DNA from 4 places in the Streptomyces sp. NBC_00523 genome. Region 1 is predicted to be linked to each of the others. Evidence: riboswitches for the same ligand, from Rfam matches in the RefSeq annotation. Region 1 holds a riboswitch; each other region holds the start of a gene.
What was found. A riboswitch is a leader RNA that binds a small molecule or an ion and turns the genes downstream of it on or off. The one in region 1 is predicted to bind cobalamin.
Positions count from the first base shown of each region.

Region 2: another riboswitch for cobalamin. It lies ahead of OHS17_RS07325 (cobalamin biosynthesis protein); the one in region 1 lies ahead of OHS17_RS22700 (ribonucleoside-diphosphate reductase subunit alpha).
Region 3: another riboswitch for cobalamin. It lies ahead of OHS17_RS03000 (ABC transporter substrate-binding protein); the one in region 1 lies ahead of OHS17_RS22700 (ribonucleoside-diphosphate reductase subunit alpha).
Region 4: another riboswitch for cobalamin. It lies ahead of OHS17_RS30610 (CbtB domain-containing protein); the one in region 1 lies ahead of OHS17_RS22700 (ribonucleoside-diphosphate reductase subunit alpha).

Region 1 is NZ_CP107836.1:4,956,242-4,963,044, forward strand. It holds gene OHS17_RS22695 (ribonucleotide-diphosphate reductase subunit beta) at 1-930, opposite strand, end outside; gene OHS17_RS22700 (ribonucleoside-diphosphate reductase subunit alpha) at 930-3,326, opposite strand; cobalamin riboswitch at 3,466-3,590, opposite strand; gene mctP (monocarboxylate uptake permease MctP) at 3,656-5,272, opposite strand; gene OHS17_RS22710 (DUF3311 domain-containing protein) at 5,269-5,523, opposite strand; gene OHS17_RS22715 (GntR family transcriptional regulator) at 5,765-6,535, opposite strand.
Region 2 is NZ_CP107836.1:1,620,132-1,626,934, reverse strand. It holds gene OHS17_RS07330 (cobyric acid synthase) at 1-1,186, opposite strand, end outside; gene OHS17_RS07325 (cobalamin biosynthesis protein) at 1,183-2,175, opposite strand; cobalamin riboswitch at 2,299-2,426, opposite strand; gene OHS17_RS07320 (hypothetical protein) at 2,574-2,807, opposite strand; gene OHS17_RS07315 (inorganic phosphate transporter) at 2,841-4,106, opposite strand; gene OHS17_RS07310 (class II aldolase/adducin family protein) at 4,239-4,898, shown strand; gene OHS17_RS07305 (alpha/beta hydrolase) at 4,959-6,086, shown strand; gene OHS17_RS07300 (hypothetical protein) at 6,271-6,803, shown strand, end outside.
Region 3 is NZ_CP107836.1:624,194-630,996, forward strand. It holds gene OHS17_RS02985 (PRC and DUF2382 domain-containing protein) at 1-351, shown strand, start outside; gene OHS17_RS02990 (ABC transporter ATP-binding protein) at 437-1,222, opposite strand; gene OHS17_RS02995 (FecCD family ABC transporter permease) at 1,219-2,328, opposite strand; gene OHS17_RS03000 (ABC transporter substrate-binding protein) at 2,325-3,365, opposite strand; cobalamin riboswitch at 3,426-3,612, opposite strand; gene OHS17_RS03005 (beta-ketoacyl-[acyl-carrier-protein] synthase family protein) at 3,650-4,873, opposite strand; gene OHS17_RS03010 (acyl carrier protein) at 4,870-5,109, opposite strand; gene OHS17_RS03015 (acyl-CoA dehydrogenase family protein) at 5,352-6,803, opposite strand, start outside.
Region 4 is NZ_CP107836.1:6,780,695-6,787,497, reverse strand. It holds gene OHS17_RS30630 (pirin family protein) at 1-851, opposite strand, end outside; gene OHS17_RS30625 (tetratricopeptide repeat protein) at 974-1,321, shown strand; gene OHS17_RS30620 (GNAT family N-acetyltransferase) at 1,376-1,870, shown strand; gene OHS17_RS30615 (CbtA family protein) at 1,935-2,714, opposite strand; gene OHS17_RS30610 (CbtB domain-containing protein) at 2,743-2,958, opposite strand; adenosylcobalamin (AdoCbl) riboswitch at 3,004-3,095, opposite strand; gene OHS17_RS30605 (histidine phosphatase family protein) at 3,235-3,822, shown strand; gene OHS17_RS30600 (glycoside hydrolase family 16 protein) at 3,996-4,874, shown strand; gene OHS17_RS30595 (hypothetical protein) at 4,930-5,139, opposite strand.

The sequences.
Region 1 (6,803 bases):
GAAACCGAGCCGGGTGAGCCGCTGGTCGGCGACGCACTCCAGGTACTCGCGCATCGACTCGGTGTTCATGCCGGGCAGCCCGTCGCCGCACAGGTCGCGGCCGAACTGCAGCTCCGCCTCGACGGCCTCCTTCAGCATGTCGGTGACCTGCTGCTGGAGGGCGTCGTCGAAGAGCTCCGGCTCCTCCTTGCGGACCGTGTCCACGACCTCGAACGCGAAGTTCATGTGCATGGTCTCGTCGCGGAAGACCCAGTTGGTCCCCGTGGCGAGGCCGTGCAGCAGCCCGCGCGAACGGAACCAGTACACGTACGCGAAGGCGCCGTAGAAGAACAGCCCCTCGATGCACGCCGCGAAGCAGATCAGGTTCAGCAGGAAGCGGCGGCGGTCCGCCTTCGACTCCAGCCGGTCGATCTTCTCCACCGAGTCCATCCAGCGGAAGCAGAACTGCGCCTTCTCGCGGATGGACGGGATGTTCTCCACCGCCGCGAACGCCGCCGCGCGGTCGTCCGGGTCGGGCAGATAGGTGTCGAGCAGCGTCAGATAGAACTGGACGTGCACGGCCTCCTCGAACAGCTGCCGCGACAGATACAGCCGCGCCTCGGGGGAGTTGATGTGCTTGTACAGCGTCAGCACCAGGTTGTTCGCGACGATCGAGTCACCGGTCGCGAAGAACGCCACGAGGCGTCCGATCAGGTGCTGCTCGGCGGGCGTCATCTTGGCGAGGTCCGCCACGTCCGAGTGGAGGTCCACCTCCTCGACGTGCCAGGTGTTCTTGATCGCGTCCCGGTAGCGCTCGTAGAAGTCCGGGTAGCGCATCGGCCGCAGGGTCAGTTCGAAGCCCGGGTCGAGCAGGTTCTTTGAAGCGGGGGTGTCGGTGCGGAGCGCCGTCGTTGAGGGGCGGTGGTCGGGCGACGGGTGGGCGGCGGTCATTACTGGCAGGCCTCGCAGGACTCGGGGTTTTCCAGGGAGCAGGCGATGGCGTCCGCGTCGGGCGCCTGCGCCTGCTGTACGGGGATGGGGGCGGCGGCCGCCGCCTGGCCGGACGCGGCACGGGCGATCCGGGTCGCCGGACGCGACCGCAGGTAGTACGTCGTCTTCAGGCCCTGCTTCCAGGCGTACGCGTACATCGAGGAGAGCTTGCCGATCGTCGGCGTCTCCAGGAACAGGTTGAGCGACTGGCTCTGGTCCAGGAACGGCGTACGGGCCGCCGCCATGTCGATCAGGCCGCGCTGCGGGATCTCCCACGCGGTGCGGTACAGCGCCCGCACGTCCGCCGGGATCCAGGCGAAGCCCTGCACCGAGCCGTTCGCCTCGCGCAGCGCCTCACGCGTCCGCGCGTCCCACACGCCGAGCCGCTTCAGCTCGTCCACCAGATAGCCGTTGACCTGGAGGAACTCCCCGCTCAGGGTCTCCCGCTTGAAGAGGTTCGAGACCTGGGGCTCGATGCACTCGTAGACGCCCGCGATCGAGGCGATCGTCGCGGTCGGGGCGATGGCCAGGAGCAGCGAGTTGCGCATCCCGGTCGTCGCGATCCGGGCGCGCAGCGCGTCCCAGCGCTCCGGCCAGTTCAGCTCCGCGTCGTAGTGGTCGGGGTGCAGCACCCCGCGCGCGGCCCGGGTCTCGGACCAGGCGGGCAGCGGGCCGGACCGCTCGGCGAGGTCGCAGGACGCCTCGTACGCGGCGAGCATGATGCGCTCGGCGATCTTCGTGGAGAGCGCCCGGGCCTCGGGGGAGTCGAACGGCAGCCGCAGCTGGAAGAAGACGTCCTGGAGACCCATCGCGCCCAGGCCCACCGGCCGCCAGCGGGCGTTGGAGCGCCCGGCCTGCTCGGTCGGGTAGAAGTTGATGTCCACGACCCGGTCGAGGAAGGTCACCGCGGTCCGCACGGTGGCGTCCAGGCGCTCCCAGTCGATCGAGCCGCCGTCCACGAACGCGCCGAGGTTGACCGAGCCGAGGTTGCAGACGGCCGTCTCGCCGTCGTCGGTGACCTCCAGGATCTCGGTGCACAGGTTCGAGGAGTGCACGACCCTGCCCGGCTCGGCGGTCTGGTTCGCCGTGCGGTTGGAGGCGTCCTTGAACGTCATCCAGCCCTGCCCGGTCTGCGCCAGGGTCCGCATCATCCGGCCGTACAGCTCACGGGCCGGCATGGTCTTGCGGGCCAGGCCCTTCGCCTCGGCCGCCCGGTACGCGGCGTCGAAGTCGTCGCCCCACAGATCGGTCAGCTCGGGCACGTCCGCCGGGGAGAACAGCGACCAGGTCCCGTCCGCGTCGACGCGGCGCATGAACTCGTCCGGGATCCAGTGCGCCAGGTTCAGGTTGTGCGTGCGGCGCTGGTCCTCGCCCGTGTTGTCGCGGAGCTCCAGGAACTCCTCGATGTCCGCGTGCCAGGTCTCCAGGTAGACCGCGGCGGCGCCCTTGCGGCGGCCGCCCTGGTTCACGGCGGCGACGGAGGCGTCCAGCGTCTTGAGGAACGGCACGATGCCGTTGGAGTGCCCGTTGGTGCCCCGGATCAGGGAGCCCCGGGCGCGGATGCGGGAGTACGAGAGGCCGATGCCGCCCGCGTGCTTCGACAGCCGGGCCACCTGGTGGTAGCGGTCGTAGATCGAGTCCAGCTCGTCCAGCGGCGAGTCCAGCAGATAGCAGGACGACATCTGCGGGTGGCGGGTGCCGGAGTTGAAGAGCGTCGGCGAGGACGGCAGGTAGTCCAGCCGGCTCATCAGCCCGTACAGCGCCGCGACCTCGTCCAGCGCCCGCTCGGAGGTGTCCTCGGCGAGCCCGGCGGCGACCCGGAGCATGAAGTGCTGGGGGGTCTCGATGACCTGGCGGGTGATCGGGTGGCGCAGCAGGTAGCGGCTGTGCAGGGTGCGCAGCCCGAAGTACCCGAAGCGGTCGTCCGCCCCGTCCGCGAGGGACCGCTCGACCAGGGCGTCCAGGGCGGTGGCGTGCAGCGTGACGAACTCGGCGGTCCGGTCCGCGATCAGGCCCTCACGGTGGCCCACGGCGACCGAGGCCGAGAACGAGGTGGCGCCCTGCCCGGCGGCCTCGTCCGCGACGGTCCGGGTGAGCAGCCGGGCGGCGAGGCGGGAGTAGGCGGGGTCCTCGGAGATGAGGCCCGCCGCGGCCTCGGTGGCCAGCGAGCGCAGCTCCGCCTCGTCCGACCGGGCGTTGCGGCCGCGCAGGGCGGCGGCGGCGACGCGGCCGGGGTCGGTGTCGGGCAGGTCGGCGGTGAGGTCGGTCAGGGTCCGCAGCAGTGCGGTGCCCGGTCCGTCGCTCTCGGTCCCCGCTGCTTCGGCCGCTGAAACCGGATCGGCTGGCGCGATGGTCACGTGGTGCTCTCCCTCGCTCGGCTCTGGGCCGGCGGGGAGCGGGGGCAGCCGGGCAGGAGCGGGCCCGGCCGGGCGGCACTCCGTGCGGCGTCCACCGGCCCATCCACGAGGCCCGGACGTCTGGGCATCCGGTTCGGTCGAGCCGGATGCGCCGTCGGCAGGTCCTCGGACTCCACGGGTGCGCGAAAGCACACCGATCACACCGTTGCGGGACAGTTCCGGATTCGCACCGGATTCCCCTGCGGCGACAGCGAGCACGAGCATACATGTGGGGGCCGCCCTGTCGGGCAGCCCCCACATGTTGTGTCGCGAGGCGTAAAGGTGTGCGGTCAGTGACCGCCCGGGGCTCCCGCCGTGGCCGGCGGCAGCTTCTCCTGGACGCCCGCGTCGCCCACGTCCGCGGTGTAGTCACCCGGAGAGGTCTCGTCGGTCCCGGCGGGGGCCTTGACCGCGTTCAGGACGAAGGTGAGGACGATGACGACCACGACGTTCAGCACGAACGCGGTGAGGCCGATGTAGCCGATCTCACCGAGGCCCGGGATCTCCTTGGAGGACCCGCCGAAGTGCTTCTGCGTCGGGCTCGCGACCCCGTACGCGGCAGCCGTACCGTAGATCATGCCGACCGCCCAGCCGGCCAGCAGCGCCCAGCGGTGGAACCACCGGGTGAACAGGCCGCCGACCAGGGCCGGCATCGTCTGGAGGATCCAGATTCCGCCGAGCAGCTGGAAGTTGATCGCGACGGTCTTGTCCATGGTGAGGACGAAGGCGAGCGCGCCGACCTTGACCAGCAGCGACACCAGCTTGGAGACCTTGGTCTCCTGCTCGGGCGTCGCGTCCGGCTTCAGGAAGTCCTTGTAGATGTTGCGCGTGAACAGGTTCGCCGCGGCGATCGACATGATCGCGGCCGGCACCAGGGCGCCGATGCCGATCGCGGCGAACGCCACCCCCGCGAACCAGTCGGGGAACATGTTTTCGAACAGCTGCGGGATGGCCAGCTGGCCGTTGTCCACCTTGACGCCGGCGGCGATCGCCATGAAGCCGAGCAGCGCGAGCAGGCCCAGCATCAGCGAGTACAGCGGCAGGATCGTGGTGTTGCGGCGGATCACCTCACGGCTGCGGCTGGAGAGCGTCGCCGTGATCGAGTGCGGATACATGAACAGCGCCAGGGCGGACCCGAGCGCCAGGGTCGCGTATCCCCACTGACCGGCCGCGGCGGGTGCGAGGCCGCCCGCGCCCGCCTTGGTGAACTTGTCCTGGGCGGAGGCGAAGATGTCGTCGAAGCCGCCGAGCTTGATCGGGATGTAGATGATCGCGACGGCGATGACCAGGTAGATCAGCCCGTCCTTGACGAACGCGATCAGCGCGGGCGCCCGCAGCCCCGAGGAGTAGGTGTACGCGGCGAGCACCGCGAACGCGATCAGCAGCGGCAGGTCCTTGACGAACCAGTTGGTGTTCTCGCCGCCGCCGACGCCCATCACGTCCAGCACCGCCTGGATGCCGACGAGCTGGAGCGCGATGTACGGCATGGTGGCGAGGATGCCGGTGACCGCGACGGCCAGCGAAAGACCCTTCGAGCCGAACCGGCCGCGGACGAAGTCCGAGGTGGTGACGTACCCGTGCTTGTGCGAGACCGACCACAGGCGGGGCAGGAAGGTGAAGATCAGCGGGTACACCAGGATGGTGTAGGGCACCGCGAAGAAGCCGGCCGCGCCCGCCGCGTAGATCGCCGCGGGTACGGCGACGAAGGTGTACGCGGTGTAGAGGTCGCCGCCGAGCAGGAACCAGGTGACCCAGGTGCCGAACGACCGTCCGCCCAGGCCCCATTCGTCGAGCGTGGCCTCGTTCTCGGCCTTGCGCCAGCGGGCGGCCAGGAAGCCCATGACCGTGACGGCCAGGAAGAAGAAGATGAAGACGCCGAGCGCGACGCCGTTCACGCCGTCCTTCATGCCGACGCACCCCCCTTGCGGGCGCGCTGGTCACGCTGCCACAGCTTGTACGCGATCATGGTGAGCGCGGTGGAGATCAGCACCCAGAGCATCTGGTACCAGTAGAAGAACGGGATGCCGATGAAGGCCGGGTCGACCTTCGCGTACGAACTCACCCAGAGCATCGCCACGAACGGCGCGATGAGACACAGGGCGATGACCACCCGCAACGGTGTGACCGTCGGTGGCTTTCCTTCTGGTTCTTCCGCCATGGCGGCGACTCCGTCCCCTCGCTGATCACCTGTAATGCGCAGGAAATCTAGGCGAGTCATCCGGCCACCGTCACCCCCCGTCCGCATTGCGGTCCGGCAACGGTCGTCAGGGGACGGGCGGATGGCCCCAATGGCCGCAAACGTCCGGGGGTTGGTCCAGTCCAAGCCGGGTGGCGGGAACGCCGAACGGCCCCCGGAGGCGGTTCCGGGGGCCGTTCGCGGAGCACATGCGTACGACGGGTCAGTCCAGCGGACGCTTCAGGCGGGCCACGAACTTGTAGCGGTCGCCGCGGTAGACCGAGCGCACCCACTCGACCGGTTCGCCCTGCTCGTCCAGCGAGTGGCGGGAGAGCATCAGCATCGGCAGGCCCACGTCGGTGCCGAGCAGCCCGGCCTCGCGCGGGGTGGCCAGGGAGGTCTCGATGGTCTCCTCGGCCTCCGCCAGCCGGACGTCGTACACCTCGGAGAGTGCGGTGTAGAGCGAGGTGTACTTGACCAGTGAACGGCGCAGCGCGGGAAAGCGCTTGGCCGAGAGGTGCGTGGTCTCGATGGCCATCGGCTCACCGCTCGCCAGGCGCAGGCGCTCGATGCGCAGGACCCGGCCGCCGGCGCTGATGTCGAGCAGTCCGGCGAGGGTGTCGTCGGCGGTGACGTAGCCGATGTCCAGGAGCTGCGAGGTCGGTTCGAGGCCCTGGGCGCGCATGTCCTCGGTGTACGAGGTGAGTTGGAGGGCCTGGGAGACCTTCGGCTTGGCGACGAAGGTGCCCTTGCCCTGGATGCGTTCCAGCCGGCCCTCGACGACCAGCTCCTGGAGCGCCTGGCGCACGGTGGTGCGCGAGGTGTCGAACTCGGCCGCCAGGGTCCGTTCCGGGGGGACGGGGGTGCCCGGCGGCATGGTGTCCGTCATGTCGAGGAGATGTCGCTTCAGCCGGTAGTACTTGGGTACGCGCGCGGTGCGCGTCCCGGCGCCCGCGCCCGTCTCGTTCTCCGAACTGCCCCCGTCGGCGCCCATGGCCCGCCTTCCCGACTGCTGCGTTGCTGCCGTCACCGGCTCCTCCGTCTGTCGCGGCTCACATGGTGGCACGGTCCGGTCACGGCTCGTCGCCCTCCCTCAGGTGTCGGTCCTATAACGGACGCGAGTGCACTTCTTATACACCCTTGACACCCCTAAAGGTCTAGGCCAAGCTCCCGGTACTGGTCTAAACCATTAAAGACCAGGTCCCAGCCCCAGAGGTACTCGTCGACGTTCTCGCGCGGTGGGGAGGGGGTTGCAGCATCCC
Region 2 (6,803 bases), 3.3 Mb from region 1:
CGTACCCCTCGACGGGCGCACCGAGCGCCTCGCCGACCGGCCGGGCGAGCGTCTTCTCGCGGTCGAAGCGGACCCGCACGGGCAGCAGGCCGAGCGCGTCGACCTGTCCGGCGCGCGACTCGACCTCGTCCTCGATGTGCTCGCCGAGGATCTGGTAGCCGCCGCAGATCCCGAGCACCGGCCGGCCCTCGGCGGCGCGCCGCCGCAACGCCTCGGCGAGCCCGCGCTCGCGCAGCCAGGCCAGCGCCTTCACCGTGCCCCGGGTGCCGGGCACGATGACGAGGTCGGCGTCGGCCAGCTCCTCCGGCCGGTCCACGAACCGCACGACGACGCCCGGTTCGGCGGCCAGCGCGTCCACATCGGTGAAGTTCGACATCAGCGGGATCGCGCACACGGCGACGCGCAGGACGTCCTCGCCGTGCGGCGGGGCGACCGTCGACTCGCGTACGGTGCCGCGCAGCGACACCCGCAGCCCGTCCTCCTCGTCGATGCCGAGCCCGTGCGCGAAGGGCAGCACCCCGTACGTGGGACGGCCCGTCAGATTCCGCAGCATGTCGAGCCCCGGCTCAAGCAGCGAGACGTCGCCCCGGAACTTGTTGACCAGATACCCCGCGATGAGGTCCTGGTCCTCCGGCGCGAGCAGCGCGGTCGTGCCGAAGAACGAGGCGAAGACCCCGCCCCGGTCGATGTCCCCGACCACCACAACCGGGAAGCGCGCGGCGCGGGCGATGCCCATGTTCACGATGTCCGTGCGGCGCAGGTTGATCTCGGCGGGCGAGCCCGCGCCTTCGCAGATCACCGCGTCGTACGTGCTCCGCAGCTGCTCCAGGCAGTCCGTGACGGTGGACAGCAGCTGCTCCTGCCGCCCGCCGTGGTAGCCGCGGGCGCTCATCTCGCCGACCGGCCGCCCCATCAGGACGACCTGGCTGGAGCGGTCGCCGCCGGGCTTGAGCAGCACCGGGTTCATCAGTGCGGTCGGCTCGACGCGGGCGGCCTGGGCCTGCATCGCCTGGGCCCGGCCGATCTCGGCGCCCTCGCGGGTGACGAAGGAGTTCAGCGACATGTTCTGCGCCTTGAACGGGGCGACCTTCACGCCCCGGCGCACCAGCCAGCGGCAGATGCCCGCCGTGACGACGCTCTTGCCCGCGTCCGATGTGGTCCCGGCGACCAGCAGTCCGCCGCTCATATCGCTCTCCGTCCAGCAGTACGGGATCCGTGGGGTGTCCGGGCCCGGCGCGCGAGGGCCCCCGCGCCCAGCCGGGCGGCCACGGTGACGCCGAGGGCGAGCACGCCCACCCGGCGCGAGAGCCGCACCGCGCGCTCGATGTCCCCGGTCTCCACCGCCCGCCCGGCCTCCCCGTTGAGCACGGGCCGGTGTTCGACCCGGCCGCCGTAGGCGAGGGTCCCGCCCAGCCGTACGCCGAGCGCCCCGGCGAACGAGGCCTCCACCGGCCCCGCGTTGGGGCTCGGGTGCTGCGCGGCGTCCGCCCGCCAGGCCCGTACCGCCTCCCGGGGGCGGCCGCCGGAGGCCACGGCGAGCAGGGCGGTGAGCCGGGCGCCGGGCCAGCCCGCGAGGTCGTCCAGCCGGGCCGAGGCCCAGCCGTACCGCAGGTGGCGGGGCGACTTGTGGCCGACCATCGCGTCGAGCGTGTTGGCGGCGCGGAAGCCGACGAGCCCGGGGACCCCGGCGAGGGCGCCCCAGACGAGGGCGCCGACCACGGCGTCCGAGGTGTTCTCGGCGACGGACTCCACGACGGCGCGCGCGATCCCGGGGCCGTCCAGCGCCTGCGGGTCGCGCCCGCACAGGTGCGGCAGCCGCTCCCGGGCCAGCTCGACGTCCCCCGCGGCGAGCGCCCCGCCGATGGCCCGGGCCTCGCGCCCCAGCGACGTACCGCCGACGACGGACCAGGTGGCGGCAGCGGTCAGGGCCACGGACGCGGCGGGGTGGCGGCGCAGGGCGCGGGCGGCGAGCGCGGCGCTCCCGGCGGCGCCCCCGGCGCAGATCAGGGTGTGCAGGGCGCCCCGGCCGCGGTGGTCGCGCCAGAGCCGGTCCTCGACGGCCGCGGCGGCCCGCCCGAAGGCGGCGACCGGGTGGCCCCTGCGGGGGTCACCGAGCAGCAGGTCGCCGATCAGGCCGGCGGTGGCGCCGTACGCGTAGATGCGATCGGCACGCACGGTTCAGCCGGCCGTACCGGAGTCCGCCGACAGAGGCTGTGGGGAGAGGGGCGCACGGCAGCCGGGCATGGCGATATGTCCTCACTCAGGGTCCGCGCCCTGGTTCGACGTGACGGCGACAGGAGTCTCCTGGCTTCCGGATCGGCGGATTCCCCCGGTCTTCCAGCCCGCTCGCGCGGACCGTGACGTGCGGTGGGGGACCGCTCCCCGGTGACAGTGGCGGGACCGCGCCGGATTCGCACCGGCTTCCTCTGCTGTCGCCGTAATGGCTCCGGCAGTCCACCACGCCCCGCGAACGCCCGTCAACTCGCCGTTGACCTGCGACGGCGGGGTGTGGGCGGACGCACATCGGGCCGGACGCGCACGAGGTGCGTCCGGCCCGAGGGAGGGGTGTCGCGTCAGGCGACGATGAGATGGATGCCGTACGCGACCGCCGCCGCGCACAGCCCGAAGCAGACGTACGCCCCGGCGCGCGCCAGCAGCAGCGAGCCTCCCGCCGGACCGCCTTGCGCGGCCGGTTCCGGCTGCTTGGAGAGGCCGACGATGCCGAGCGTGAAGAGGCCCACCAGGGCGACGGTGGTGACGAGGGAGACGCCGAAGACGGTGCCCAGAGCTGCCCAGTCGATGTTCATACGGGGTGTCCTTTACCGGAGTACCGGGGTCTGTCAGACCGTGGCGGGTCGGGCCGGATCGGCGGCGACGGGAGCGGCGGGCGCCGGAATGGTGGCGGCGAGGTCGTGCGCCACGGTGGGCGGCGGGCTCACGGCCGCGATGGCCTGGGTGACGACACCGGCGGGCTCGGCCGGAGCCGTGTCCTCGGTGCCCGGTGCGACATCGCCGTGGCCGACGGGCTTGCGGCGCGAGAGCACCCAGATCGCCCCGGAACCGGCGACCAGGAGGGCCGCGACGACCACGACGCCCCAGGTGCCCTGCTTCGTCAGGAACTCGGCACCCGCACCGACCAGACCGGCGGCCGGCAGGGTCAGGCCCCAGGCGACGAACATCCGGGTGGCGGTGGACCAGCGGACCACACCCCCGGCACGGCCGAGGCCCGCGCCCATCACGGCCCCGGAGCAGGACTGCGTGGTGGAGAGGGAGAAGCCGAGGTGCGAGGAGGCCAGGATGACGGTGGCCGCGCTGGTCTGGGCGGCGAAGCCCTGCGGGGGCTTCAGCTCGGTCAGGCCGCTGCCCATGGTGCGGATGATGCGCCAGCCGCCGAGGTACGTGCCGAGCGCGATGGCCAGACCGGCGCTGACGATGACCCAGACCGGCGGGTTGGAGCCGGGGGAGAGGACGCCGCCGGTGACCAGGGCGAGGGTGATGATGCCCATCGTTTTCTGCGCGTCGTTGGTGCCGTGGGCGAGCGAGACGAGCCCGGCCGAGGCGATCTGCCCCGCCCGGTAGCCCTTGGCGGTCGCCTTCTCCTGGGCGTCGTTACGGATCTTGCCGCCGATCCGGTACGTGAGCCGGGTGGCCAGGAGCGCGGCCACACCGGCCACGATCGGGGCGGCGACGGCGGGCAGCAGCACCTTGGTGACGATGGTGCCGCCGTTGACCGACGACCAGCCGGCGGACATCACCGCGGCGCCGATGAGGCCGCCGAACAGTGCGTGGGAGGAGCTGGACGGGAGCCCGACCAGCCAGGTCAGAAGATTCCACAGGATGGCGCCGACGAGCGCCGCGAAGATGACCTCGGTTCTGAGGCCGTCCTCGTTGACGATCCCGCCGGAGATCGTCTTGGCGACCTCCACGGACAGGAACGCGCCGACCAGATTGAGAACGGCGGACATCGCGACCGCCGTCTTGGGTTTGAGTGCGCCGGTCGAGATGGTCGTGGCCATCGCGTTGGCGGTGTCGTGGAAACCGTTCGTGAAATCGAACACTAGAGCTGTCACGATCACTATCGCGAGCAGCAGCGTGATGTGTTCCATTTACCCAGGCAATCGTTCGACGTCATTGGCACGTGGAACGTAGGCAACTTGAGTGAACAGAAGATGAACTGAGCAGGGCGTTGCGGTGACCCCCTGGGCGGCGGCCGGACGGGGCCCGGAAAGGATCTTCGGATGAGTGACGGACGGCACGACGAGATGGCCCGTGGATGGGAGGCGGTCGTCGCCGCGGCGCGCCGCACGGCGGCCGAGGGGCTGGTCGTCGGAACCTCCGGAAACGTCTCGCTGCGGGTCGGCGACACGGTGCTGGTCACACCCAGCGGAGTGCCGTACGACCGGCTGCGCCCCGAGGACCTGACCGGCGTCGATCCGGAAGGCAACCAGACCTTCGGAACACTGGCCCCGACCAGCGAACTTCCCCTCCACCTCGCCGTCTACCGGAACACCGACGCGAAGGCCGTTGTGCACACCCACGCGGTCCACGCCACCGCCGTCTCCACCCTCGTCACCGAGGTCCCCTCCGTCCACTACGCCGCCGCGATGCTCGGCGGCACGGTCCGCGTCGCCCCCTACGCCCGGTACGGCACCCCCGAACTCGCCGCGAACATGCTCACCGCCCTCCGCGACCGCACCGGCTGCCTGCTCGCCAACCACGGCACCGCCACCTACGGCGCCACCCTCGACGAGGCGTACGACCGCACCGCCCAGCTCGAATGGCTCTGCCGCGTCTGGCTCACCGCGAGCGCCGTACCCGGCCGCACCCCGGCCCTGCTGTCGGAGGACCAGCTCGGCGAGGTCCTGGAGGCCCTGAAGGGATACGGGCAACAAGGCTGAGGCGGCACCGGACGGCCCTGCCCGCTGGCATCGAGGCGCCCGGACCCCGACACTGAGGGTGTGCGCCCGGTTACCGCGACGGCAGCGGCCGTCACCACACTCATCGGCGCCGGCGCGGCAGCGGTCGCGGCCGGCCGGTTCGCCGGCGACGTCGCCCTCAAGACGCCGCCCGGCCGACCGCTCCCCGCCGACCGCGAACTCACCGTCCACGCGACGGCCGCCGGGCAGGTCACCCTGACCCGGTCCCTCACCTCGCTGCGCCCCGGCACGTACGGGCTGACCGGCAAGGACGTCCACGCCGTCGTCGGCCCCGTGATCGACCGGGCCCACCAGGCCGCCGACACCGTCGTGCGCCGGCTGGAACGCGTCGACCACGGCATCCTCGCCCCCGGCGACAAGGTCCGCCTCACGCCCCAGGTGTACAGCGGCGACCCCGGCAGCGCGCTCGGTCTGGCCTTCCGCGAGGTGCGGATCCCCGGCGAGCTCGGCGAACTGCCCGCCTGGTACGTCCCGGCGCCCCGCCCCACCTGGGTCATCACCGTCCACGGCATCGGTGCGACCCGCGAGCACCCGCTGAACCTCGTCGGCTTCCTGCACGGCCAACAGCTGCCCGTGCTCGACCTCGCCTACCGGGGCGACCCGGGCGCCCCCCGCTCCCCGGACGGGCTCGGCCACCTCGGCGAGTCCGAGTGGCGTGACCTGGACGCCGCGATCCGCTTCGCCGTCCGCAACGGCGCCGAGCAGGTCATCCTGTACGGCTGGTCCACCGGCGCGTCCATGGCGCTGCACGCCTGCGTGGGCTCCGCGCTCCGCGACCGGATCTCCGGCCTCGTCCTCGACTCGCCCGTGCTCGACTGGACCGACACCCTGCGCGGCCTGGCCGCCGCACGCGGGGTGCCCGCCGCGCTGCTGCCGCTGGCCGTGCGCGCCGCCCAGGGCCAGACCGGACTGCACGGCACGGGGCTCCTGGAGACTTCGCTGCCGGCGACCCTGCACGTCCCGACGCTGATCTTCCACGGCCCCGACGACACTCTGGCGCCCTGGGTGCACTCCCGCCGGCTTGCCGCGACGCGCCCCGACACGGTCTCCCTGCACACCGTGGACCGCGCTCCGCATGCGGCGATGTGGAATGCCGACCCGGCCCGCTACGAGGAGACCCTGCGCCGCTTCCTCACGCCCCTGATGTGAGGTGATGCGCCGGTTCGGCCGATTGGTCCCGGCCGGTGCGGGGGCCCGTCAACGCCGGTGACCCGGGTTCCGTTTGGGCTTTCGGGCCGTCAGGGGCAAGACTGCTCCCGTGACGTCCCGTACCCCGCGCGACTCCAGGCTGCGTCTTGTCCGCCCGCGACCCCTCACCACCGCCCGAAGGGCCGTGACCACCCGGCGCACCAGGCCCGCGCCGCGCCCGCCCGAGGGCACCCCGCCCCGGGCGGAGCTGGCCCGCCAGGCCCGGACGGTCCTCGCCGACGCCGTACGGATCGCCCGCTGGGCGGCCGACGGGGCGGGCCCCGGCACCCCACCGCCGGCCGCACTCGAACACGCCGCCGCCGCGCTGGACATCTCCCCGGAGCGGGTGCGCTCCGGCTGGGACCGCGCCCGGCTCGCCGGACTGGTCGAACTCCACGGCGACACCGCACGCCCCGGCTGGCGGCTGCGCGCCTGGGACCGGGACGACTCCGCGGTGCTGCGCGGCTGGGTGGCGCTCTTCGACGCCTGGTCGCTCGTCCACCCCGCGCCCCGGGGCGTCGAGTCCACCGCGGTCGCCGAGGCCGTCGAGGCCGTGCCGCAGGTCCTCTCGCTGCTTCAGCTCTCGGCCGGCCCGGTCACCGTGCCCGCCCTCCTCGACCTCCTCGGCCAGCGCGTCGCGGAACTCCACGAGGAGCGCTGCGAGGTGCCGTACGGCTC
Region 3 (6,803 bases), 4.3 Mb from region 1:
CTGCACAAGTACGTCGTCACCGAGAACGTCACGCGCAGCGTGCCGGTCTCGCACGAGGAGGTACGGGTGGTCCGTGAGCCGCTGCAGCCGGGCGACAAGACGACGCGGGCGGGCGACCTGACGGAGCAGGACGTGGAGGTCACCCTGCACGCGGAGCGCGCCACGATGCGCAAGGAGACCGTCCCGGTCGAGCGCGTCCGGATGGAAACCCAGAGGGTGACGGAGCAGAAGGAGGTCTCCGCCGAGCTGCGCAAGGAGCAGATCGACTACGCGGACGGCACCACCAAGGACGGCAAGGACATGGGTGGCAAGGACACCGGCGGCGACATGGGCCGAGGACGCCACCGCTGACCCCCCGTCGGCATGATTGCCGCACCGCACCACAGGCGAAGGGCGGGCCCGCCGACGGGCCCGCCCTCTCGTGTGCCCGGGCCCGTCAGGGCAGGAAGCGCACCGAGGGCCGCCCCTGCGGGCCGTCCGGGGTGACGACCGACCGCACCCGGTAGACCTCCTCGATCAGTTCCTCGGTGACGACCTGCGCGGGAGTCCCGCCCGCGACCGCCCGGCCACCGCTCAGCACCACGATCCGGTCGCAGAACATGGCGGCCAGATTGAGGTCGTGCAGGGCGACGACGGCGGTCAGCGGGAGCGAGGCGACCAGGGAGAGCAGTTCCAGCTGGTGCTGGATGTCCAGGTGGTTGGTCGGTTCGTCCAGCAGGAGTTCGCGCGGCCGCTGGGCGAGCGCGCGGGCGATCTGGACGCGCTGGCGCTCCCCCCCGGACAGGGTGTGCCAGGACTGGTCGCGGCGGCCGGTGAGCCCGGTGCGTTCCAGCGCCTCGTCCACCGCCGCAGCGTCCTCGCCCGTCGGGGCGGCCCAGGCGCGGCGGTGCGGGATGCGGCCCAGGCGTACGACGTCCAGGACGCTCAGTTCGTCCTGGGTGGCGGCGTGCTGGTCCACGACCGCGACGCGCCGGGCCACGGCGCGCCGGCCGACGGCGGGCAGCGGTTCGCCGTCCAGGGTGACGACGCCCGTGTGCGGGGCGAGGACCCCGGCGAGGATGCGCAGCAGCGTGGACTTGCCGGAGCCGTTGGGGCCGATCAGGCCCACGGTGGTGCCGGGTTCCGGGGCGAGGGTGACCCCGTCCAGGAGGAGGCGTCCGCCTGCCTCCCGGACGACCCGTTCGGCCCGCAGGCCCTCGGCCGTCGTTCCGGTCCCGGTCATGCGGGCCGCCTGGTGCGGTAGAGGACGGCGACGAAGGCGGGCACGCCGATGAGGGCGGTGACGACGCCCACCGGGACCTCCTGGGGGTCGAGGACGGTCCGGGCGAGGGTGTCGACCCAGACGAGGAAGACGGCCCCGGTGAGCGCGGTGACCGGCAGCAGTCTGCGGTGGCCCGAGCCGGTGAGGGCGCGGGCGGCGTGCGGCAGGACCAGCCCGACGAAGCCGATGGCCCCGGCCGAGCTGACGAGCGCGGCGGTGAGCAGCGCGGTCGTGCAGAGCAGGACGGTCCGGACGCGTGCGACGTTCACGCCGAGGGCGGCGGCCGCGTCCTGCCCGAAGGCGAAGGCGTCGAGCGTACGGGCATGGCCCAGGCAGATGAGCAGGCTGACGGCGAGGACGGCGGAGCAGACCCAGACGTCGGTCCAGCCGACCCCGCCGAGCGAGCCCAGCAGCCAGAACAGCACCCCGCGGGTCTGCTCGGCGTCGGCGGCCGTCATGACGACGAAGGAGGTCAGCGCCGAGAACAGCTGCATGGCGGCGACCCCGGACAGCACGACCCGGTCGGTGGAGCCGCCCAGGGTGTGGCTGAGCAGCATCACCAGGGCGAAGGAGCAGAGCGCCCCGATGAAGGCCCCGGCCGGCAGCGTCACCGCTCCCCCGCCGACGCCGAGCACGACGACCAGGACCGCGCCGGTGGACGCGCCGGAGGAGACGCCGAGGACGAACGGGTCGGCCAGCGGGTTGCGCAGCAGGGACTGCATGACGGTCCCGCAGACCGCGAGCCCGGCCCCGCAGACGGCGGCGAGCAGCGTACGCGGCATGCGCAGGTTCCAGATGATGCCGTCGCGGATCGGGCTGAGCCGGGCCTCGCCGATGCCGAGGTGGGCGGCGACGGCGGACCAGACGTCCACGACGGAGATCCGGGCCGGTCCGATGGTGACCGCGACCGCGACGGAGAGGGCGAGCAGCAGCAGGCCGCCGGTCCACAGGAGGCCGTCGCGCAGGCCGCGCGCCCGGGGGCGGGCGGCTTCCGGGACCTTTTCGCCCGGAGCCTTCTCGCCCGGGGCCTTCTTGCTCGGGGCGGTGGGCCGGTCGGTGGCCGTCACCCCGTGAGTCCGAAGTCGCGCAGCCCGGCGGCCACCAGCTCGATGCCCTCGACCGTGCGGATGGTCGGGTTCATGGCCTGGCCGCTGAGCAGGACGTAGCGCTTGTGGCGTACGGCGTCCATCTTCTTCGTGACGGGGTTGGACTCCAGGAAGGCGATCTTCCCGGCGGCGCTCTCGGCGGTCTGCGACTTGCGGGTGAGGTCGCCGATGACGAGGACGTCCGGGTTCCGGTCGGCGACGGTCTCCCAGTTGATCTGGGGCCATTCGTCGCGCGTGTCGTCGAAGACGTTCTTCAGGCCCAGCTCCCGGGTCATGATGCCCGGCGCCCCGCAGCAGCCCGCCAGATAGGGGGACTCGGAGTTGGCGAACCAGTACATGACGGAGGTGCCGGATCCGTCGATGCCGTCGGTGGCCTTCCGGATACGGTCGCGGAGCCGCGCGACCAGCTTCTCGCCGCGCTCGGGCACGCCGAACACGCGGGCCAGGTCGTTCACTTCGGCGTACACGCTGTCCATGGTGAGCGCGCCGGTGCGGACGCCGTCGCCGTCCTTGGTGTTGTCCTTGGCGGTGCAGTCGGCGGGCGCGACATAGGTGGGGACGCCCAGCTTCTCGAACTGTTCGCGCGGGGCGACGCCGCCCTTGGCGAGGGTCGACTCGAAGTCGGCGGCGACGAAGTCGGGCTCCTGGTCGAGGACCTTCTCGGACGAGGGGCGGTTGTCGGCGATCCGCTCCACGCCCGCGTTGGCCTTCTCCAGGCCCTTCATCACCGGATCGGTCCAGGTGGCGGTGGCCGCCATCCGGTCCTGGAGGCCGAGCGAGAGCATGATCTCCGTGGTGCCCTGGTCGACGGAGACCGCGCGGCGGGGTGCGGCGTCCACGGTGACGGTGCGCCCGCAGTTCTTGAGGGTGACCGGATAGCCGTCCGCCCTGCCCGCCGCGTCGGCCTTGCCGGAGGGGGGTCCCCCGCAGGCCGTCAGCAGCAGGAGCGCGGCGGTGAGCAGGGCGGCGGAACGGGCGGGGCCGGATATCGGCGGCACGGGGTACCTCGGCGTCTCTGGGCCCATGCGCGGGGCCCGCTGTACGGTCCGCCGCCCGGTCCCGGGCGGCGGTCGCCAGCAGGTCTTCGGACTCGGGTTCGTTCGGGCGGGACGCCTTCCCGGGAGACGCCGGGTCTCCCAGTGGCCGTGGCCCCGCCCGTCCCCCTCACCGCTGCGCGTCAGTTCCGGATTCGCACCGGATTCCCTGACCCCTACGTGGAGTTCGACTGGCTCCCGGGAAGCTATCACGGGCGTCCGCGCAGCTCAGAGCCGCCCCCAGGGGCTCATGGACGTTCCAGGGCCACCACCGCGTTGTGCCCGCCGAAGCCGAAGGAATGGCTGACGGCCCGGCGGACCGGCCGGACCAGCGGCACCTTCGTGACGCAGTCGATGTCGAACCCGGGCGCGGGCGCGTCCAGGTTGGCGACCGGCGGGACGACCCCGCGCTGGAGGGTGAGGATCGTCAGCCCCGCCTCGATCGCCCCGGCCGCGCCCATGCAGTGCCCGAGCACGCCCTTGGGCGCGGTGACGGGTGGACGGTGCGGGTACACCCGGCTGATCAGCGCGGCCTCGGCGGCGTCGTTGCGTACGGTCGCGGTGCCGTGCGCGTTGACGTGCTCCACCTCGTCGGCCCGCCAGCCCGCGTCGCGCAGGGCGGCCTCGACGGCGGCCCGGGCGATCCGGCCGTCGGGGTGCGGGCTGGTGGGGTGGTGGGCGTCCGTGGTGGCGCCGGTCCCGGCGAGCAGGGCCCGGGGTTCGGCGCCCCTGGCCTCCGCGTCGGCGGCGCGTTCCAGCACCATGACCGCGGCTCCCTCGCCCATGACGAGTCCGGCCCGGTCGGCGGCGAAGGGCCGGCTGAGCCGGGACAGGTCGCCGTCCGCGAGGGCGGCGGCCCCGGACCGGGCGAAGCCGGTCATGGCGATCGGGAAGACCGTCGACTCGGTCGCCCCCGCGATGGCCACGTCGCACTGCCCGGTGGCCAGCAGGTCGCGGGCGACGGAGAGCGCGGTGACGCCGGACGAACAGGCCGTGCAGGGCGCCATGCTGGGGCCGGTGGCCCGCATCTCGATCGCGATCTCGGCGGCGGGCATGTTGGGGATCGTCAGCAGGACCCCGGCCGGTGAGGTCGCCTCGGGGCCCCGCCGCTCCAGCACGAGCGCCTGGTCGGTGAGGTGCGCGGAGCCCCCGCTGCTGGTGCCGACGACGACCGCGACCCGGCTGCCGTCCCAGCCGGCCGGGTCGAGCCCGGCGTCGGCGACGGCCTCCCGGGCGGCCAGGACCGCGAACTTGACGTACCGGCCCATCCGGAAGGCCGTACGGCGGCCGATCTCGGCGTCCAGGTCGATGCCGTCTACCACGCAGGCGAAGTCGATCGCGCACCCGGCGAGCGCGGGGATGGTGCGCGCCGGGCTCACGGCGCCGCACACCCCGTCCCAGGTGGACTCGGTGTCGTTGCCGACCGGGGTGATCATGCCGAGCCCGGTGACGGCGATGGCCGGGGTCCTCATCGGGCGCCGGCCGACGCGTGGAGGTGCGCCGTGAGCTCGGCGAGGGTGGTGCCCCGGGTGAGGGTGCCGGTGTCCAGCTCGGCCCCGGTGGTCTCCCGGAGGACGACGGCGAACTCGGCGGCCGCGAGGGAGTCCATGTCCAGGCTGTCCAACGTGGAATCCGGAAGGATCTCGGCCACGGGCACCTTGAAGGTACGGCTGAGAACGTCGGTGATGTGGGGGTGGATCGTGCTCATGGTCTTCCTTTCCTCAGGTCCATCCGGTGGGGTGTCCGGCGTCGGCGCGCACGGCCCCGACGCCGGAACAACTGAGCAGCGTCGCTCCGGTTACGCCTTGCGGCGAACCGATTCACCAACGCCCGTCCGGGGCGCCCCGCACCACCGCGCGAACAGAGCGACGCTCGTCCAGTAGACGAGGAGGACGGTCCCCGCCCCGAGCCCCTGTACGGCCCGTGCCGCGCGGTGCGCCCGGGTGCCCCTCACCGGCCCGCCGCCGTGTGCCAGTGGGCGTCCGGATCGTCGTACGCCTCGGCGTATCCGGCGCGCGTGATCGGCCAGTCGGCGAGCATCTCCTCGGGGAGGGCGAAGGCGTCGGCGAGCTCCGGGAGGTGGGGGGCCACCGCCTCGATGAGCCGTTCGGTGTGGTCCGTCAGCGCCTCCGCCTGACCGGCGCTCAGGTGCCCGGCCGCGAGGAGGTTCCCGCTGTCGCGCGCGACCCGGCCCAGGGCGAACAGCCGGGCCAGCTCGCCGAGCCGGTCCCGGTCCGCCCCGGCGGGCAGCGCCTCGACCGCCTCCGCGTACGCCTCGGCCGCCTGCCGGCAGGCGTGCGCCTCGACCCCGCGCAGCGCCGGGCCCGCCGCCGCGTTCCACCGGCCCAGCGGGTCGCCGGGCGCCGTCCGGGCCGCCCGGGCCCCGGCGCGCGCGAACCACAGCTCCTCGGCGCGGCCCAGCAGCCCGACCAGGAACCGGAGGTCGGTGAGGTCGCCACCGGCCGGGGCGGCCGGCTCGTCCGGGGCGCGGTCGGCGAGCAGGGCGGCGGCGGCCCGGGCGTGGACGGCGAGGTTGTCGCCCTCGGCGGTGATGGCGCCCTCGACGCCGGTGACGAGCGCGGCCATCCCGTTGTTCTCCAGGAGGCCCTGGGCGCCGCAGCGTTCCCGGGACTCCACGATCACGGCCCTGGCCTGCCACGTGATCCAGCCCTTGGCGATGTCCACCAGGCGCTCGGCCGCCTCCCGCCCGGACTCGGGCCCCGCCTGGGCCGTCTCCCAGCGGTCCAGGACGCGGCGGTGCAGCAGGCTCATGGCGAAGACCGTGGCCATGGCTTCGGCGAGCGGCCCGTGGTGGGTGCGGTACGCGAGCACCGGCAGCCGCGCCCCGCGTCCGGCGGAGACCTGGCGGTGGCCGCCGTACCGCACCGCGACGGCCAGCGTGGCGCGCGCCGAGCCGACGGCGCTGGCGCTCATGGAGATCCTGCCGGTGACGACCCGGGCGATGGAGGCGAGGAAGCGGCGCCTGCGACCCTCGATGACGCTGCGGAACTCCCCGTCCCCGTCGATCCACCCCTGCGGGCCCGTCAGCAGCGCCTCGCGTCCCACGAAGACCCGGTCGAACGAGGTCAGGCTGTGGTCGACGGGGCTGCCCATGCGGGCGGGCAGCCCGCGCACCCGAACGCCCGGCAGCGGCCCGGTGGCATCGGTGAGCGGCACAAGCAGCAGGAACACCCCTTGGTCGGCCCCGCCGGCCAGCAGCCGCGCGGCGACGAGACCCGTCTTGGGGCCGCCGGGCTGCCCGGTGTTGGGCATGAACTTCTGCGCCCCGCAGTGCGGGGTGTGCAGCACGAATCCGTCGCGTACGGGGTCGTAGGAGGCGGTCGTCTCGACGGCCGCCGCGTCGTTGCCGTGCGCCACCTCCGTACACAGGAAGGTTCCGGT
Region 4 (6,803 bases), 1.8 Mb from region 1:
CGGGCCCGGGCGATCTCGTCCTGGGTCCTGCCCACGAAATTCCACCACATGATCAGCTCCTCCTCGAACGGCTCGCCGCCCAGGAGCATCAGGCCCGCGTCGGACTCCGCGCGGAGCGGGAGTTCCGTGCGGCCGCAGCCGAGGTAGAGCATGGAGCCGGGGAGGACCGGGACGCCGTCGACCTCGGCCTCGCCGGACATCGAGAGCACGGCGTACTCGAAGTCGGGGTCCAGGGGGAGCCGGGCCTGCGCGCCCCGGGTCAGAGTGAGGTCGGCGCCCACGATCGGGGTGTACGCGGTGCCGGGAGAGGTGGCGCCGTCGAGGTCGCCCAGGATCACGGTGGCCGTGAGGCCGGGGGCGGTGACCGTGGGCAGGTCGCTGTGGTGCTGGAAATGGGGCTCGGTGAAGCGGTGCGCGTCCGGGAGCGCCACCCAGAGCTGGGCGCCGTGGAGCAGCGCGGCGTGCTGTTTGGGGCTCTCCTCGGAATGGCTGATCGCGCGGCCGGAGGTCATCAGGCCCAGTTCGCGCGGGCGGACCGTCTGGAGGCTGCCGAGGCTGTCGCGGTGCAGGACCTCGCCCTCGTGCAGCCAGCTGACGGTCTGGAGGCCCATGTGCGGGTGCGGCGGCACCTGCATCCCGGGTTCGTCGGCGATGTCGTCGGGGCCGTAGTGGTCCACGAAGGCCCAGGCGCCGACCATCCGGCGGCCCAGGTTGGGCAGCAGCCTGCGGACCTCGGTGGACTCGCCGAGCCGCACCTTGCGCGGGGCGAGCAGTTCACGTACGGGCTCCGCGACGACGAAACCGCGGCCTCCGCAGACGGTGGGGACGGCCTGGCGATCGAGATTGCTCATGGCGCTCAACCTATTCCGCTGCGGGGCGAGGGCGGGTGGCGCCCACGCCGGACAATTAGTGGAATGTTAAACCACCTGTCGGTGTTGTGCGGATCGGACACCCGCCCGACCGAGGAGACGACATGAGCGACAGCTACTACGAGTTCGGCACCGCCGCCGAGCGCTGGGAGCGCGCGGGGTTCTTCTTCGACGCGAAGGAGTACACGACCGCGGCCCGCATCCTGGACGGACTCGTCGCGGAGGTCCCGGAGCAGGTCGCGCCCCGGCTGCTGCTGGCCCGCGCCTACTACCACTCGGCGAGCCTCGGGCGGGCCGAGACGGAGCTCCGTGCGGTTCTGGAGCGCGACCCGGTGGAGCACTACGCCCGCCTGATGCTCGGCCGGACCCTGGAGCGCCAGGGGCGGCAGAGCGAGGCGGACACGCAGCTCCGGCTGGCCGCCGCGCTGTCCGGTGACCTGGGGTCCGCGTAGAAGTTGGGTATTCCAGGTGCCCGGCCCCAGGGCCCCGTGATACTTCACAGGACCATGACCGACCTTGAAACGCCGCGCTTGGTCCTGCACCCGATGACCCCCGCCGAAGCCGAGCGCGTCGCGGCAGGTTCGCCGCCGGCCGGGGCGCGCTGGGCTCCCGGCTACCCCTCCCCCGGTGAGCGGGGAGCCGCCGCGCGCCACCTCGCGACCTGCCTGGCCACCGGTGATCCCAGCCCCTTCGGTTCGTACGAGATACGGCTCCGCGCCGACGGTGTGGTCATCGGCGGCATCGGCTTCCACGCCGCGCCGGACGAGCGGCGCAGCGTGACGATCGGCTACGGGTTGGTGGAGTCGGCGCGCGGACAGGGTTACGCCTCCGAGGCGCTTCGGGCGCTGCTGCGTTTCGCCCGGGAACAGGGCGTCGTCCGGGTGCGCGGGGACGCCGACACCGGCAACATCGCCTCGCAGCGCGTCATGACGGCGGCCGGGATGCGCCGGGTGGACGAGGACGCCTCGCTGAAGTACTACCTGGCCGAGTGGACGGCGTAGAACGGGCGGAGCCCGCCGGGTGATCACCCGGCGGGCTCCGCCCGTTGCAGCGCGTCCGCGGCCGTCAGCCCACGGCGGCGGCGGTCCGGTTCGCCCGGCCGTCCGCGAGCGCCTCGGCCCTCGGCACCAGCAGGCGTTCGGTGAGGTGGCCGAAGAGCAGGCCGAAGGTGGTCCACAGCGTGGCCTGCACCGCGAGCGTGGCCAGCCGGAACTGCCACAGCAGGGTGGCCGGGAAGTCCGCTCCGACCTCGTTGAACGAGGGCAGGAAGACATAGGCGAGGGCGATCAGCAGCAGGTAACCGGCGGCTGCCACGACCGTCGCGTTCCAGTTGCCCAGGCGGGGCGCCAGCCGCTTGCCGACGATGACGGCGGCGACCGCGAGCAGCACGCTGAGGGCCACCATCAGGAAGAACAGCGTGGTGCGTTTGCCGATGGTGTCGGGGTTGCCGACGGCCGGCGGGTTGGCCGGGTACTTCAGGAACGGCACGAGGTACACGCTCACCAGCGCGGCGCCAGCGATCAGCGCGGCCGTGGCGCGCGGGCCGAACCGGCCCATCCGCCCCAGCGCGTAACAGAAGACGAGCGCGGCGATACCGCCGACCGCGACGCCGAAGACGAGCACACCGGTGGCCAGGCCGGCGGTCGACTGCATGCTGCGGCTGACGAGTTCCTCGGCGGCGCCGTGGTCGTGGCCGTGGGCGCTGTGCGCGGCCTCTTCGAGCGCGATGGCCGCGTCGACCCTGGACTCGCCGAGGAAGTAGGCGACGAGCAGCGCGAGCGCGCCCGCGACCAGTCCGGCCAGCATGCCGCGGACCAGCAGGGCTCTGACAGATATGGAGTTCATGAGGGATTCCCCTGGATCAGCCGGTCGGTCAGTGGCAGGGGAAGCCGAGGAGGTGGCGGCCGTCGTGGACCCACTCGTGGACGCCCTCGCCCGAGATGACGGCCGTGGCGCCCTGCTCGGCGCCGACGAAGTAGAGCAGGACCAGCATGAGGATGCCGAAGAAGACCGCCCAAGGGGCAATGGCCTTCAGGGAGATGGGGGTGATGGCGGATGCGCCGGTGGCGGGGGCAGCAGTCTGCGCCATGGCAGAACCTCCTGTGGGAACACGCGTCCCGATCGTGGTGCCTGAGACGAAGGTGCTGGGTCTGACTTCCCGCGTGCGCGGGTACACAGTGGCGCGACCGTGCCGGATTCTCACCGGACTTCCTTCACACCCTCGTCATGTCGCCGCGACCATACCCCCTGGGCACCGGGCACCGCCATGCCCCTTACAAGCGGTCCGCGCGGCCCGGATGCCATGGTGTGCTTGGCCGTGGGGCCCATGTTCGGGGAGTTGAGGGTGGTAGTGACGGTACGGGTGATGTTGATCTCACCGGCGATGAACGCGGCACTGCGCGAGGCCCGGTTCGCCGGCGACGCCGCGCTCGACGCGTCCGGCGTGCGGGCGGCCCGGCTGGCCGCGCCCCACGTCCCGGACGCGGACCGGCTGGTGCACGGGCCGTCCGAGCGGTGCGCCCGGACGGCGGAGGCGCTGGGGCTGCGCTCGGTGACCGAAACCGCCGTGCGGGACTGGGAGTTGGGGCGCTGGTCGGGTGCCCGACTGGACGAGGTGGGCGCGCGGGAGCCGGAGGGGGTCGCGGCCTGGCTGGGCGACCCGTCGGCCGCCCCGCACGGCGGCGAGTCGCTGCTCGGCCTGTGCGCCAGGGCGGGGGCCTGGCTCGACTCGCTGACCGGTGAGGGCCGGGTGCTGGCGGTCGCCGAACCGTCCCTGGTGCGCGCGGCCGTGGTCCACGCGCTGGGGCTGCCGCCGCAGGTGTTCTGGCGCCTCGACGTCGCCCCGCTCACGCTGACGGAACTGAGCGGGCGCTCCGGGCGCTGGAACCTCCGCGTCGGGCGCGCGCTCGCGGACCGCGAGGGCGGCGGGGAGGGCGACCGGGGTGCGCCCTGAGCCGGATGGTGCAAGAACTGTTGTCCGTCCCTGAGCCTTGACACCCCGATGGTTCACTTCTTAAATCACGTAGTGAACTAAAGCACCATCATCCCCCCACGTGATGGCCATGCCCCCACTTGTCATATGCATGACGCATCACATGTCCCCGTCCCGCACGGGAAGGAACGTTCATGAACTCCCCCCACCGGGCCAGGCGTCTCCTGGTCCCCGCTCTCTCCGTACTCGCCCTGGTCGCCACCACGTCCGGCCTGGCGTCGGGCGCCCCCAGGCAGCCGGAAACGGTCTCCGCCGCCGCGACGTCGTTCTCGGACGAGTTCGACGGTCCGGCCGGTTCGGCCGTGGACGGCAGCAAGTGGCAGATCGAGACCGGCGACAACGTCGACAACCACGAACGGCAGTACTACACCTCCGGCAACAACAACGCCGCGCTCGACGGCCAGGGCCATCTGGTCATCACCGCGCGCAAGGAGAACCCCTCCAACTACCAGTGCTGGTACGGCACCTGCGAGTACACCTCCGCGAGGCTGAACACCTCCGGCAAGTTCACGCAGACCTATGGCCACGTCGAGGCTCGTATGAAGATCCCGCGCGGCCAGGGCATGTGGCCCGCCTTCTGGATGCTCGGTGACGACATCGGACAGGTCGGGTGGCCCAACTCCGGTGAGATCGACGTCATGGAGAACGTCGGCTTCGAACCCTCCACCGTGCACGGCACCCTGCACGGGCCCGGCTACTCCGGCTCCGGCGGCATCGGGGCCGGCTACACCCTGCCCGACGGCCAGGCCTTCGCCGACGACTTCCACACCTTCGCCGTCGACTGGGCCCCCGACTCCGTCACCTGGTCGGTCGACGGAAACGTCTACCAGCACCGCACCCCGGCCGACACGAACGGCAACGCCTGGGCGTTCAACAAGCCGTTCTTCCTCATCCTCAACCTGGCGGTCGGCGGCTACTGGCCCGGCGACCCCGACGGCAACACCGCCTTCCCCAGCGAACTCGTGGTCGACCACGTGCGCGTCACCACGAGCGACAGCGCACCTCCGGCCTGATCGCGGCCGTCCCGCCGGGCGCGTGCCCGGCGGGACCTCCGCCGCCCGCGGACGCTCAGCGGAGCAGCCCCGCGATCGTGGACGCGAGGAGTGCGAGCAGGGAGAGCGCCGCACCGAAGGCCGTACCTCCCCGCAGGAGAGCGGCAGGGGTCGACGTTCCGGACCGGCGGGCGAGCAACACGGCCGTGACAGCGCTCAGTCCTGCGATCAGCAGCACGAGAGCGACGACGGTCACGGTCAGTACGACGACGGCTTCGAGCGGCACCTTTGCGTCTCCTCACGGAATGGTGTGCGGACAGGCCGAGATTGACCGATCGGCCGTACGGCAGGGTTCGGGCGGACAACAATGAACAGAGCCGAACCGCTCGGCCCACGGGTCCCCGACCGGTGGTCGCGCGCCCGACCGGGCCGCCGCAGGGAGGGTGCATGCAGGCCGGTGACGACGCCTCGGCCCGGGCCGAGGCTCTGGCCGCGTTACGCGAACGGCTGCGCGAAGTGCTCGGCAGCCGGGGGTACACCCGGAGGGACATCGTCAGGCGCAGCGGCGCCTCGCGGATCCCCTTGTCGGCCACCACGATCAGCCAGGCCCTGAACGACCGTCACCCGGCACCGACTCTGCGCACCGTCACGGGCATCGCGCAGGCCGCCGAGGCCGATCCGGAGACGTACCGGCAACTCCGAGAACTCTGGCACCGGTCCCGGCCCGGGCCGGACGTCGCTGCTCCCACCCCCCGCACGGACGTGTCCGCCGGCCCGGGCAGCGTCCAACTGGCCGGACCGGCACTGCTCCAGGTCCAGCAGGCCCCGTTCCTGGCGGCAGGGCCGGTCACCGCCTTCCTCACCCCCTACTACGCCCGCCCGCACGACATCGACCTGGAACGTCTGCTCGCCCCGGCGCTGGACGGGGTGACGTCCTGCTTCGTCCTGCTCACCGGTGACTCCTCCACGGGCAAGACCCGGGCCCTGTTCGAAGTGCTCCTCCGGTTGGCCCCGCACCGCCGTCTGTGGCGGCCCACGCACGCCGCCGCCCTGGCGGATCTGCTCAGGGACGGGCTGGTGGCACCGGGGGACGTGCTCTGGCTCAACGAGGCGCAGCGCTTCCTCCAAGGGGACCGTGCCGAGGAGGCCGCCGCCGCCCTGCGCGAGCTGCTGCTGACCCGGCCCGGTGTGGTGGTGGTCGGCACGCTGTGGACGAACCCGTACTGGGAGGAGTTCGTCCGCCCTCCGGAATCGGTGAGCGCGCCCAGCCACGTCCGCGCCCTCCTGGAGGCGCCGGTCACCCACCGGATCGCGGTTCCGGCCGAGCTGAGCGAGGCCCAGCGCGGGGAGTGGCAGAGCCTCGCTCTTTCCAGCGGGGACCCGCGCATGGGGCAGGCCGGACGGGCCGGAGCGGCCGACGGGCGGGTGGTCCAGCACCTCAGCGGTGGACCCGAACTCCTGGCCGCGTACCGCATGGGTCCCGGCGCGCATTTCACCCCGGTGGAACACGCGCTGATCACCGCCGCGATCGCGGTACGGCACACCGGCCACTGGGCGCCGCTGACCGACGAGTTGCTGGCGCACATCGCCGACGCCGCCCTTCCGCCGCGCCTCAGGCCCGCCGAACCGGGCTGGGCCCGCGAAGCGTTGACCGCCCTGGTCACGGGTGCGCGGGCCGACGGCCGCCGCACCGACATCAGGAACTCCCTGACCGCGCTGGTCGCACTGCGGGACACCGGGGGCGGCCCGACCACGTACGAGCCGGCCGACTACCTCCAGCAGAACGCCGCCGTGGAAGCTGCCGCCGCCGTTCCCGGGCCCGCCTTGTGGGACGCCGTGACCGCGTTCACCACGGACCCGGCTGTGCTCATGCAGCTGTCCTACCGGGCACGGGAGCAAGGGTTCATCAAGCAGGGTGGGGTGCTGCTGCGCCGCGCGACGGTGGCGGGC